One region of the Rossellomorea sp. NPDC077527 genome, then DNA from elsewhere that is predicted to be linked to it. Evidence: predicted binding sites of a transcription regulator. Region 1 holds the regulator's gene; each other region holds the start of a gene.
What was found. The regulator LexA, encoded in region 1, represses DNA repair genes until DNA is damaged. The targets are predictions, from matches to a motif close to CGAACATATGTTCG.

Region 1 (3,214 bases):
GGGTTTACTGACTTCAATCTTGGACCTGAGCCGGAATTCTTCCTCTTTAAATTAGATGTAAATGGCGAACCAACTCTTGAACTGAACGACAACGGCGGATACTTTGACTTAGCTCCTACCGATCTTGGGGAGAACTGCCGTCGTGACATCGCATTGGAACTTGAAGAGATGGGCTTTGAAATCGAAGCATCTCACCATGAGGTAGCTCCTGGTCAGCATGAGATCGATTTCAAATATGCGAATGCATTAAAAGCTTGTGACGATATTCAAACATTTAAATTGGTGGTTAAAACGATTGCACGTAAACATGGTTTACACGCAACATTCATGCCGAAGCCATTATTTGGTGTCAATGGTTCTGGTATGCACTGTAATATGTCCTTATTCAAAAACGGTGTAAACTCTTTCTTTGATGAAAAAGGTGACTTACAACTAAGTGATACAGCACGCCAATTCCTTGCTGGTATCATTAAGCATGCTACTGACTTTACAGCGATCACAAACCCGACTGTAAACTCATACAAGCGACTAGTACCAGGATATGAAGCGCCATGTTATGTTGCGTGGTCTGCACGTAACCGTAGCCCGTTAATCCGTATTCCTGCATCACGTGGATTGAGTACTCGTGTAGAAGTGCGCAGTGTCGATCCTGCGGCAAACCCTTACCTTGCAATGGCTGTCTTATTAGCAGCAGGATTGGATGGGGTTAAGAATAACCTGCAAGCTCCTAAACCGATTGACCGTAACATCTATGTCATGGACAAAAAAGAGCGTGAGGAAGCAGGTATCGTAGATCTTCCAGCAACATTATATGCAGCTCTTGAAAACCTTAAGACAAATGAAGTCATCGTGAAATCACTAGGAGAACACATCTTCGAACATTTCGTAGAAGCAAAAGAAATCGAATGGGATATGTTCCGTACACAAGTACATCCTTGGGAGCGCGAGCAATACATCCAAATGTATTAATAGAAGTAAAAAACCTCGACATCTTGTGTGTCGAGGTTTTTTTGGTTTTTATACACTTTTTCCATCGTGAAGCCAGTCTTTCTACGTCTCATTTTCAACCTCTTAGTTCTTTGTTAAACCAATAAAACACCTTAACTCCCTGATACTGATCTTGAGTATAAAGCAGCTGCGAACATGCTCCACACTTCCTATTCAATCCTTTGGCAGATGTATTCCCTATATAAATGTTAACAAAAAACAAAAATCCCGCTACGCACAATTCGTAGCGGGATGATTATTAATGCACTTGACGATAAACTCCGACCACTTTACCCAAAATCGAAACATTTCTCAATATAATAGGCTCCATGGTTGAATTTTCGGGCTGTAGTCGAACATAGTCCCTTTCTTTAAAGAAACGTTTGACTGTTGCCTCATCTTCATCTGTCATGGCAACGACAATGTCGCCATTATTGGCTGTTTGCTGCTGGCGTACGATGACAAAGTCCCCGTCGAGGATTCCGGCCTCTATCATACTATCCCCCATGATTTCCAGCATGAAGACCTGTTCATCCGAAGGGGCCATCCGTTCGGGGAGGGGGAAGAATTCTTCCACGTTTTCGACTGCTGTAATGGGCTGACCGGCTGTTACCTTACCGATTAATGGGACATTGACAACTCTTTGTCGAGGAATGGTATCCTCTTCAAGATCCAGAATTTCAATTGCTCTTGGTTTGGTTGGATCGCGACGTATCAGACCTTTGCTCTCAAGCCTGGCTAAATGTCCGTGTACGGTGGAACTAGAAGCAAGACCGACGGCTTCCCCGATTTCACGTACGGAAGGCGGATAACCTTTTTCTCTAACTGAAACTTTAATATATTGGAGTATGTCTTGCTGTCTTTTAGACAATTTTGTCATGTTCACGCACCTCTATTATAGATCTTATGTTCCCATTATAGCATGTCTTTCCAATAGATACAAACATAAGTTCGAATTTGTGTTGACACCAAACGGATGTTCGTATTACAATGAATATATCGAAAACAGAACAAACATTCGCATGGAGGTAATTTATATGTTAACACATATTTGGTCTCGATTCTCTTATATAATCATATTATTTGTTTTAGCTCTTTTATCCGCTGTCTATTTATTAATCAATATCACAAACCAACCATCCTACCAAAGTATCACGGTCAAGAATGGTGACACTCTTTGGACCATTGCAAAACAGTATAATGAAGACTATTCTATGACAGTGGAAGAATTTATCGCCTGGGTGGGAGAGGAAAACGACTTAACCTCCTTTTCTATCAAACCCGGAGAATCACTTGTGTTGCCGATAGAAAATCCAACCATATCCACCCAATCAGATTATGAACTTGTCATGAATGAAGAATAGAGGGATAGAAGATGAAGGCGGTAATATACTGCAGGGTAAGTACGAAGAAAAATACGCAGGAAACTTCCTTGGAACGTCAAGAGGAAGAACTGGTCAAATTGGCATTAGATCATCAGTATGAAATCGAAGCGATCATAAAGGACCAAGCGAGCGGATTCGAGTTGGACCGTCCAGGTGTATTGGAACTCTTGGACATGGTGAAAGACCAATCGATCGAAGCTGTGTTCATACAGGACGAGACAAGGATCGGAAGGGGTAATGCGAAGATTGCCCTTATACACTGCTTATTAAAAGAAGAAGTGAAGATTGTCAGCCAGACTCATAGTGGTGAACTTCACTTATCTGAATCCGACTCAATGGTCATAAACATCGTCAGTATGGTGGAGGAATATCAAAGGAAGCTTCATAACCTGAAAATCAAAAGGGGTATGCAAAGGGCTGTTAGAAATGGCTTTAAACCACATAAAAATTTAAAAAACAAAGGCAATCAGGATGGAAGGGAACGCATTGAAGTGCCTGTCGAGGAAATTATAAGGTTAAGGAAAAATGAATTGACATTTGCTGAGATCGCAGCTACCCTAAGGGGGTTCGGCTACGATGTCTCAAAGGCAACGGTACATAGACGATTCAAGGAATATATGGCCTCGCTTGAAGATGCTTAACTCTTGTTTTATCTCCTTTAATCTAGTAACATGACGGTAGTATAATATACAACTGTTGGAACTAGCTGACTATGCAATAAAGGAGTTTTTATAGATGCTTTCAAAAACAAAAATGAACCGAATCAACGAACTTGCCAAAAAGTCCAAAGAAAAAGGACTTACAGAACAAGAAGCTAAAGAACAGACTAAATTGAGGAAAGA
Region 2 (3,214 bases), on a different contig from region 1:
GGTCGAATGATCTGCTCGACCATTTCAGGGGTATGCTCCAGCTCATATGGTCCCGGGGTCGCCGAAACATAGAGAAGCTGCTGGGTTTTCTTCTCGAACTCCTCAAAGCGCAGGGGACGATTGTCCATGGCTGAAGGCAGGCGGAACCCGTGATCCACGAGCACTTTTTTACGTGCCTGGTCACCGTTGAACATCCCCCTGATTTGGGGCAGGGTCACATGGGACTCATCTACCACGATCAAGAAATCATCCGGAAAATAATCCAGAAGTGTATACGGCGTCGATCCCGAAGGACGTAATGTAAGGTGTCGGGAATAGTTCTCGATTCCTGAGCAAAAGCCCATTTCCCTCATCATTTCAAGGTCATAACGTGTCCTCTGCTCAAGACGCTGGGCCTCAAGCAGTTTGTTTTCTTCTTTCATGATCGCCAGCTGTTCTTCCAGTTCTTTCTCAATGTTCTTGATGGCCACCTGCATTTTTTCCTCACGGGTTACGAAGTGGGAAGCCGGGAAGATGGCAATATGGTCACGATCTCCCATGATTTCCCCTGTTAGGGCATCCACTTCACGAATCCGGTCGATTTCATCTCCGAAGAATTCCACACGCATGCAGTGTTCATCACGGGAAGCAGGGAAAATCTCCACGACGTCTCCCCGCACACGGAATGTCCCGCGCTGGAAGTCGATGTCATTACGCTCGTATTGGATATCCACAAGCTTCCGGAGCAATTGATTCCGTTCGATCTCCATCCCCGTTCTCAGGGAAAGGACTAGCTCACGATACTCTTCCGGATTACCCAAACCGTAAATACACGATACGCTGGCGATGATGATGACATCCTTCCTCTCGAACAATGACGATGTGGCGGAGTGTCTTAATTTATCGATTTCATCATTGATGCTTGCATCCTTTTCAATGAAGGTATCGGTCTGTGGGACATATGCTTCTGGCTGATAGTAATCATAGTAACTTACAAAATATTCAACGGCATTATCAGGAAAGAACTCCTTAAACTCACTGTAGAGCTGTCCTGCCAATGTTTTATTATGAGCAATGATAAGGGTCGGCTTTTCAACCTTCTGGATCACATTGGAGACAGTGAAGGTCTTTCCGGTCCCAGTTGCTCCGAGTAGGGTTTGATGGTGCTTCCCTTCATTGATACCCTGCACAAGTTTCTCTATGGCCAGGGGCTGGTCACCCTCTGGTTTATATTTAGACTTGAGTTCAAATTGATCTTTCACCGTGAAACCTCCTATAATAAAGGACTGCTACCTTGTATTTATCTACTTATACCCATCTTTAGCACTGTAAATTCTTTTATACACATTCTACCACATTTCCTTCTGGATTAACCAACAATAAGCGAACAAAAGTTCGTTTATTTTTTGAGGATCGAACCTCTTATTCAACTACCCCCAATTTTGTGGATAAGTTTTATGATCAGACTTTAGTACAGCGTGTATTAGATTTTTCGACACAACCGAGGTGGAAAAACGGCCGCTTTCGACAGAATCCGAGCTTTTCTATACACAACCTGTGTATAAACATGTGCATAAGTCAATTCCCCTTGTGGAAAATCCTTGATTTTATTCACAATTCGTCAATTTTCTTGTGAACAATCCTTATGTATTCGATTTAAACCTGTGTATAACGTATTGGATATGGATGTTATTCACACTATTCACTTTTTATCCACAATTCAATCTTCTCTATTCTAGTTTCCTCCTAAATATTCATCTAGGCATATATCTAATAATTGATTGACTATTCAGTCTATTTTTCTATAAGCTTTTTTATGTGTTCTACTAAAATACTTCACAACAGGAGGAATGTATGAAAAAGTCGAAATGGATGAAAGTTGCAGGCAGTTTGAGTATGACAGGGTTCCTATTAGGATCTGCGATATCCCCGGTGTCTCCTTCGAGTTCTTCTCATGGAATCGCCAGGGCAGCTATGGTAGACAAGCTCGCGCTTGAGTCAGTCTTTCAAGAAGCCGCTCAGGAGTTTAATGTACCGGTCGAAATTCTGCTTTCAGTCGGTTATAACATGTCCTTATGGGAGCATCATGACGGCAAGCCAAGTGCTTCCGGCGGCTATGGACTGATGCATTTGACGAATGTCGACCTTGATACACTCGAAGAAGCGCACTCGGATGACCCCCTTCACATGTTTCTATCAGGGAAGGAAGATTCGCACGTGCAGGAAACCATGACGGCTGAAAGAGTATCAGATCTATCCATTACCGATCCCAATCTCCACACCTTAAATACGGCAGCAGACTTACTATCCCTACCAAAAGAAACGTTGAAAAAAGATAAAAAACAGAACATCCGTGGAGCTGCCGCATTACTTGCCAAATATGCAAAACAAACGGTGGGACAAACCCCTTCGGACCTCAATGAATGGTATGGGGCAGTGGCAAAATACAGTGGCACTTCTGATGAGACTGGAGCAAGGGATTTTGCCGATCGTGTGTACGAAACGATTAACAAAGGAGTAACAAAACAAACTGAAGACGGATATTCTTTGGAACTTACTTCGAAACAAACAGAACCTAATAAAGAAACCATCAACTCCTTACACTTAAAATCTGACGACGGAGAAGTGAAGGCAGATTGTCCGAACGGCCTTGCCTGCCACTACGTCCCGGCTGCCTACAAACAAATTGATCATGACGGGACAGTCTATGAATGGTCTTACGGCAACTACGATAAAGCCAACCGCCCATATGATAATCAGGAGATCAAATACATCGTCCTTCACGACACGGAAATCAGCTATGATTTAACAAAAACGGTGTTTCAAAGGGAAACGACCCAGGCTTCCGCACACTATGTCATCCGCTCTTCAGATGGTGATATCACCCAGATGATCGACAACAAAGATGTTGCCTGGCATGCCGGTAACTGGTATTTCAACTCCAAAAGCATCGGGATCGAACATGAAGGAATCGCCATTGAAGGGGCAGCATGGTATAACGAACAGCTCTATCATGCATCTGCGCGATTAGTAAAGCATCTGGCAAGGGAATATAATATCCCGCTGGACCGCGATCACATCATCGCTCATGATGAAGTGCCGGGAACATCAGCAGCAAGACAGCCCGCCATGCACTGGGATCCAGGACCGTTCTGGGATTGGGCACATTATATGCAAATTTTAGGTTCTCCTCTTGAATCAGGTAAGAAACAAAAAGACGTTGTACAAATCCGTC
Region 3 (3,214 bases), on a different contig from region 1:
TTCCTCGATCACGGATCAACTCTCTCACCTCCTATGCGTTACGATTTATGTCCACCCACCAGGCGGGCACGATGCCTTGCTGTTCCCGCTTCCGTGTAGGATACAGCCCGGAGCAGGGCCCCTGATCCATATCTATTTCGGATGCGGTCCACCACATACCCAAGTTCCCGTTTTTCCCAACGGTCAGGTTCAAAAAGGGACACCTGCATCGCTCCATCCTCCACTATATTCGAAAGAGTAATGTTGATTTTCCGGACGGTTTTTCCATTGTAGTTCTCTTCGAATAGTTCGAGACACACACGGTACAGATCCATGGTGATATTGGTCGGTTCCTCTATCGTCCGTGACCGGTGGAACCCACCTCCGAATTCTTCGCGGCTGTAGCCGATCCCAAAACTTACAGTCCTTCCCGCCTTACGATGGGTCCGGGCGCGTCTCGCGACTTCTTCGCACATCTCCAAAATGACGCGTTTGATTTCCTTTTTCTCCTTATAATCCCTGAGGAGGATCTGCCCCTTGCCGAAGCTGACCTGCCCATCCATGATCGGTGCCCCAATTTCAGACAGGTCCACTCCCCATGCATGATAATAAAGCTGATTTCCCATCACACCGAACTTTGCCTCAAGCTTCTCGAGATCATACTTCGCCAATTGTCCGACAGAAAAGATGCCCATGCGATTGAGGGTCTTCTCGAGGCGTCCGCCTATCCCCCACATCTCACTCAGCGGCGACAGGGGCCACAGCTTTTCCGGAACATCTTCATATGTCCACTCGGCAATCCCCTTTTTCTTTGCTTCAAGATCCAGACACAGCTTAGACAGGAGCATATTGGGTCCAATGCCGATGGCGCACGGGAGTTGAAACTCCCTTTCCATATCATCTTTGATCTTGCGGGCGATGGTGGTCGCATCTCCCCAGAGATCCGTCGCCCCATCAATCTGTATGAAGCTTTCATCTACGCTGTACGTATGAATGGCGTCCTTCGGTACATAGCGATGAAACAGACGGGTAAGCTCTGTTGAAATCCGTACATATGTCGCCATTTTCGGCTCTACAAGCCGGATTCTGGGGTCGTTCGGAATTTCAAACATCCGCGAACCTGTTTTGATACCAAAGTCCTTCTTCATCCTGGGCGAGGCAGCCAGTACAATGCTTCCCTGCCGGCTTCTATCCCCCACTACAGCCAAGTGACATTCAAGGGGATCCAGCCCCTCCATGACAGCCGAACAGCTAGCATAAAAGCTCTTCATATCGATGCACAAAATCTTGTGGTGTGGTAGCACACTGTAATCGACAGTCATATCTTCGTCCTCCATTTTACCTAAAATAGAACAAACGTTCTTATATAGTATAGTTATGATTCTATACGAATATACGTTCCCTTTCAACTTAAATTACTGGAAACGGAGAGAATAATAAGAAAAGCGGAAGGGCTTTGCCCAGAGGCGACAAGCATAAGACGAACCTGCCGGAAAGGCGTTCTTTGCCTTTTTGGCAGGTTTGACTTATGACCTCGAGCCTCTAAGCCCTGGAGCTGGACATAGAAAAGCGGAGGCGGCTCGTTCAGAGGCGACAAGCATAAGGCGAACCAGTCGGAAAGGCGCTTTTTACCTTTTTGGCTGGTTTGACTTATGACCTCGAGCCTCTAGCCGCCGGAGCTGGACATAGAAAAGCGGAGGCGGCTCGGGTAGGCCCGACATGCATGAAAAACACACCCCAAAGTCAAATCCTGTCGATATTTTTGTTATGAATTGAATAGTCTCATTTTCCTATAATTGCTAAAATTCAATTGAATGTAATTGCGAGGACAAGGAGGGGTTTTGATGGCGAAAGTGATTGTGATGTATGAAAAGCCAAAAGATCAGGAAAAGTTCGAGGAGTATTACTTCAATACCCATATGCCGAAAGTAGAAAAGGTGCCCAATGTAAAAAGCGCAAAGGTACAGCGGGTTCTCTCAAATCAAAATACCGATTTAGCCCTATACTTAATAACGGAAATAGAATTTGAGAATAAAAGGGACATGAAAGAAGCGTTCGCTTCCGAACAGTGGAAGGCCGTAGAGGATGACGTTCCAAACTTTATGAAATATTTAGAAAAACCGCCAATCATCACCATAGTAGATTGAAACACAGCGAAAAAAGCCGAAATCAATCATGATTTCGGCTTTTATTGATTACCCTTTTCCAGCCTGGAATCCAGGGTATTTCGTCATGCCACCATCGGCGATGAGAGTGGTTCCCGTAACGTAGCTCGCTTGATCAGATGCAAGGAAAGCCGCGCAGGAGGCAACCTGTTCGGGTTCTCCGATATAACCGAGAGGGATGAGTTTCTCCACTCCCTTTTTCTTCTCCGGATCGGAAAATTTCTCTGCATTGATCGGTGTATCGATGGCACCGGGAGCGATATTATTCACCCTGATCCCATCGGGGGCGAATTCTAATGCCAGGCTCTCCATTAATAATTTGACCCCACCCTTACTGGCGGCATAGTGGGCAAAATGAGGCCAGGGAATGATTTCATGTACGGAAGAAACATTGATGATTGATCCCTTGATATGATGCTCGAGCATGTATTTTGCCGCTTCACGGCATCCAAGGAATGTACCGGTCAGGTTCGTATTGATGACCTTTTGCCAATCTTCAATCGAGAGGTTTTCAGACGGGACTTCATTTTCGATACCTGCATTATTCACATAGATATCCAGACTTCCGTATGTGTCATGTGCAAAGCTGACAAAGCCCTGGACGTCCTCTTCTTTTGACACATCCCCCTGAATGATGGAGGCCGTTCCCCCGTCTTTCTCGATTTCTTTTACTAGTTCTTGAGGATTCTCTTCTTCTTTGAAGTAATTAATGACCACTTTGCAGCCTTCCCCGGCGAACCGTTTCGCGATCGCCTTTCCTATACCAGTAGCAGCTCCGGTTATAACGACCACCTTATTTGTCAGATCTGAATACATATCCATTCCTCCTTATTCTTTCGTGAAGCCTAATAGAACACCGCCGATAATGATTAGAGCACATCCGGCTATGACGAGGAGAATCTGCTTTTTCGATTTCTTTTCTCCTAAGAAAAACAAACCTCCAAGGGTGGAAATGACAATTCCCGTTTGGGAAAGGGAAAAGCTTGTCGCGACCCCGATACGTGGAAGGGCAAGCAGCAGTCCGAGATTCCCTGATGCCCACATGAGTCCGGTTAAAATATTCCGAATCG
Region 4 (3,214 bases), 680 kb from region 1:
TTAAATTGAGGTGCTGAACGGTAACAGGTGTATTTTCTACCTTGGGGATGACGCTTACTTCACCGATGGGTTCGAGCATGGCATAGTCTACATCTGAAATCTTAGGGTAGCCCTGGGACCTGAGGATGGACGTTAATTGAATAAGAGAGATCTTGGATTTCTCGAGATTATCCTCCAGTATTTCGCCATCCTTTATCAACAAAGTCGGTTCTCCAAGAAAGAAGCGGTTTCCCCATTGACTCAATGTCATGAATGAGAAGAGTACGTGGAGGCCGACAAGAAAGACAAGGGCTGTGATGGTCGGCCAGAATTTGGTTGAGATCAATGGCTCGGATGCGATCGTACCTACGATGATGATGGCTACCAGGTCGTAGGGGGTCATTTGAACGATTGTTGATTTTCCCATCAGCCTCATGGCCGTGATGGTGATCAAGTATAGGACCAGAACTTTAATAAATAAGATCATGATGTTTCGCTCCATCGTATTCAAGTTAACCATTAGCTTCTGCCATTCGAGAGGATGTCATGCATGAAGAAGGACGAAAGGCCCGTCCATTAAAAAGGGAATGGCTGACTCAGAAGTGGAGTCAGCCATTTTATGATTATCCGTAGCTTATGTTCAATTCATTCAATTCTTTTGTTAATTTCATGAACAATTCTTTATCTTTAGTATCCAGGGCGGCATCAATGTCGGTTAGAAGTTTGGTTTTCTGTGTCATTAGGATGCTTTCATGCAGCACCATATCGATATAGATTTCCATTACGCTTCTTTCAGCGGATTTCTTCCGGTTAATGGCGGCGGCGGCTTTCATCATTTCTGTATAGGACTTTTTGCTTTCCATATACGTCACCCCTGAATTCTTTTTATTAGTATATGGTGTAAGTATTAAAAATTCAACTAAAAAATTAAATATTCAGATAATTTTTTATTCGTTTATGAGTGGCGATTGTCTAATTTCAGAATTTTTAAAAATATAGCAGACAATCCTCGAAATTTGTGGTATTATTTTGGAGAAAAATGTAAATGGAGGCGATGAAATGAGAGAAAAATCTCGAATTATAGAAGAATATGAAGTGAATCCCCATACAATGATCCTTCAGCCTATGGAGTACGGTGCCAGGACATTTACGAAAATAATAGAAATGGATGACGTATTGGTGTCCCCGTTTAAACCTTTTGATATCTTGAAGAAAAGCTGTGAATTCTTTGGCTGCTCATATGAGGGCAGAAAAGAAGGTACAAAAAAACTTACGGGTATCATCTACAAAGCCCCCATCATGGTAAATCCTGATCTGTCCATTTATCTATTCCCGACATCTTCTCCAGTCAAGCAGGAATGTGCCTGGGTCTCTCATTCCCATGTCCGGGGGTATGAACGGATGACAAACGGATCAACACGGATTTTTCTCCAAAATAATGAAACCTGCACGGTCCCCATCTCATACAGTTCCTTTGAAAATCAAATGCTCCGCACCTCTGATTTGCGTATTGCCTATACACAGCGAATCGCAGAGATGGAAAGTAAATATAATGCGAAGGTCCAGTCCGAAACGGGTAATGTTAAAATGTTTTATCTTAATAGACACATCCATAAAACTGATGCGTGAGACAACATCACGCTTCTTTTGTTGTGTCAGTCTTTGTTTCCATAAAGCGTCGGTACAAATAATGCCTCATTAAATCCTCCACCCGGTTCCTGAGGCGCGGATTAAAGTAATTATGGTGCTCTTCATATCCTTTATACAGAAACATATACATCGTGAATGCATCATCCGATTGCATCCGTTCAACTTTCATCTTATTCGTTCGCATATACTTTTTAACGTGTGCGAGTTCCCCTTGAATGACCTTCATCGTCTCCTCGATCAACTCTAAATAAGGACGCTTTAATTTAAATGGACTGCTGTCGACGATTTGCAGGTCGCGATTCAAAATCGTCAGTACCATGGGCAGATAAATCGCCTGCTCCAAAATATTTCGATCATTTTCCGGGATTCTTGTCATATGAAAAGACTCCTTTTCACCTTAGATTAGAACATGTGTTCGTATTTTTATTTTACGTTGATTTCAATTTACTTTCAATAGGGAAAGTTGTAGAATTTGAATTTGTTTCTATTATGAAGAGGAATACAGGTTTTTATCCGTGAAGGGAATAGGTTTTCCAATGGCGAAATAGAAAGGGAACAGAAAGAAAGGAAGGTGCCGGAATGAAAAAAGGCATGACGATAAAAGACCTCTACAAATTAAAAGCAGTATCAGATCCGAGGCTCTCACCAAGTGGGGAAGAGGCCTTGTTCGTTCAAACTGTTTTATGCGAAGAAAAAGATGAATATGTTTCAACCTTACATAGTATCGATCTGAAAAATCAGTCCACCCGTCAGTGGACCTTCGGCAAACAAAAAATCTCGTCACCAAGATGGTCACCAGATGGAGGGGGAATCGCTTTTATCTCCAACCGGTCCGGTGTCAATCAGCTATACTTGATCAGCCGGGATGGAGGGGAGGCAGAGCCGGTCACGGCCTGCCCGAATGGGGTCTCGAATCCTGTCTGGTCTCCTTGCGGTGAAAAGATTGCTTTGTCGATTCGTTTAGAGAAAGGCGAGACGTTTGATCACAAGGAAGAAAAAGAGAAGAAGCCAAAGCCGTTTATTGCCACAAGCATGAAATATAAAAGCGATGATCGCGGCTTCCATGATGATTCATATTCACAGGTCGTATGCGTGGATATAGGAACGAAAGAAATGAGAAGAGTTACGGATGACAAGCATGATTACGCCCTTCACTCCTGGTCCCCGGACGGAAAATATCTGTCCATCTCGACGGACAAGACAACCAATAGGGACTTCTCGTTTCAATCCGACTTATACCTATTGCACCTTGAATCAGGAGTGTTTCAACAAATAAACGGGGAGCATGGGTACTACGGAGAAGCAAGCTGGTCCCCGGACGGAAAGCACCTTGCCTATACGGGTCATAATCGTGAATATGAGAACGCTACTCATAATAAGGTATGGGTTCATGACCTACAGGCGGGACGCTCCGTTTGCCTGACAGAAGGGATGGACGTTCCCGTAGGGGATTTTCTCAATAGCGACTCTATCCAGGGATCTTCCCAAACGGGAATACAGTGGTCAAAGGACAATGAAAGCTTTTATTTCCTAGCCTCCGATGCGGGCAATACCGTTCTTTACTATGCACATATTGAAGGGGCAA

Region 2: uvrB (excinuclease ABC subunit UvrB) is a predicted target of LexA. The motif match lies at 1,364-1,377, and genes of this name have one in related genera.
Region 3: ACIGG7_RS05645 (Y-family DNA polymerase) is a predicted target of LexA. The motif match lies at 1,368-1,381, and genes of this name have one in related genera.
Region 4: ACIGG7_RS13360 (YhjD family protein) is a predicted target of LexA. The motif match lies at 2,034-2,047, and genes of this name have one in related genera.

The regions. Positions count from the first base shown of each region.
Region 1 covers NZ_JBITVL010000003.1:3,379-6,592, reverse strand. Annotated here, with positions in the region: gene glnA (type I glutamate--ammonia ligase) at 1-969, shown strand, start outside; gene lexA (transcriptional repressor LexA) at 1,247-1,867, opposite strand; gene yneA (cell division suppressor protein YneA) at 2,025-2,351, shown strand; gene ACIGG7_RS10015 (YneB family resolvase-like protein) at 2,363-3,013, shown strand; gene ACIGG7_RS10010 (DUF896 domain-containing protein) at 3,108-3,214, shown strand, end outside.
Region 2 covers NZ_JBITVL010000006.1:61,575-64,788, forward strand. Annotated here, with positions in the region: gene uvrB (excinuclease ABC subunit UvrB) at 1-1,241, opposite strand, end outside; gene ACIGG7_RS19350 (N-acetylmuramoyl-L-alanine amidase) at 1,834-3,214, shown strand, end outside.
Region 3 covers NZ_JBITVL010000002.1:81,877-85,090, forward strand. Annotated here, with positions in the region: gene ACIGG7_RS05640 (YolD-like family protein) at 1-19, opposite strand, end outside; gene ACIGG7_RS05645 (Y-family DNA polymerase) at 39-1,301, opposite strand; gene ACIGG7_RS05650 (EthD family reductase) at 1,824-2,126, shown strand; gene ACIGG7_RS05655 (glucose-1-dehydrogenase) at 2,175-2,960, opposite strand; gene ACIGG7_RS05660 (GRP family sugar transporter) at 2,973-3,214, opposite strand, start outside.
Region 4 covers NZ_JBITVL010000003.1:685,075-688,288, reverse strand. Annotated here, with positions in the region: gene ACIGG7_RS13375 (DUF421 domain-containing protein) at 1-466, opposite strand, end outside; gene ACIGG7_RS13370 (IDEAL domain-containing protein) at 603-842, opposite strand; gene ACIGG7_RS13365 (competence protein ComK) at 1,039-1,608, shown strand; gene ACIGG7_RS13360 (YhjD family protein) at 1,616-2,005, opposite strand; gene ACIGG7_RS13355 (prolyl oligopeptidase family serine peptidase) at 2,209-3,214, shown strand, end outside.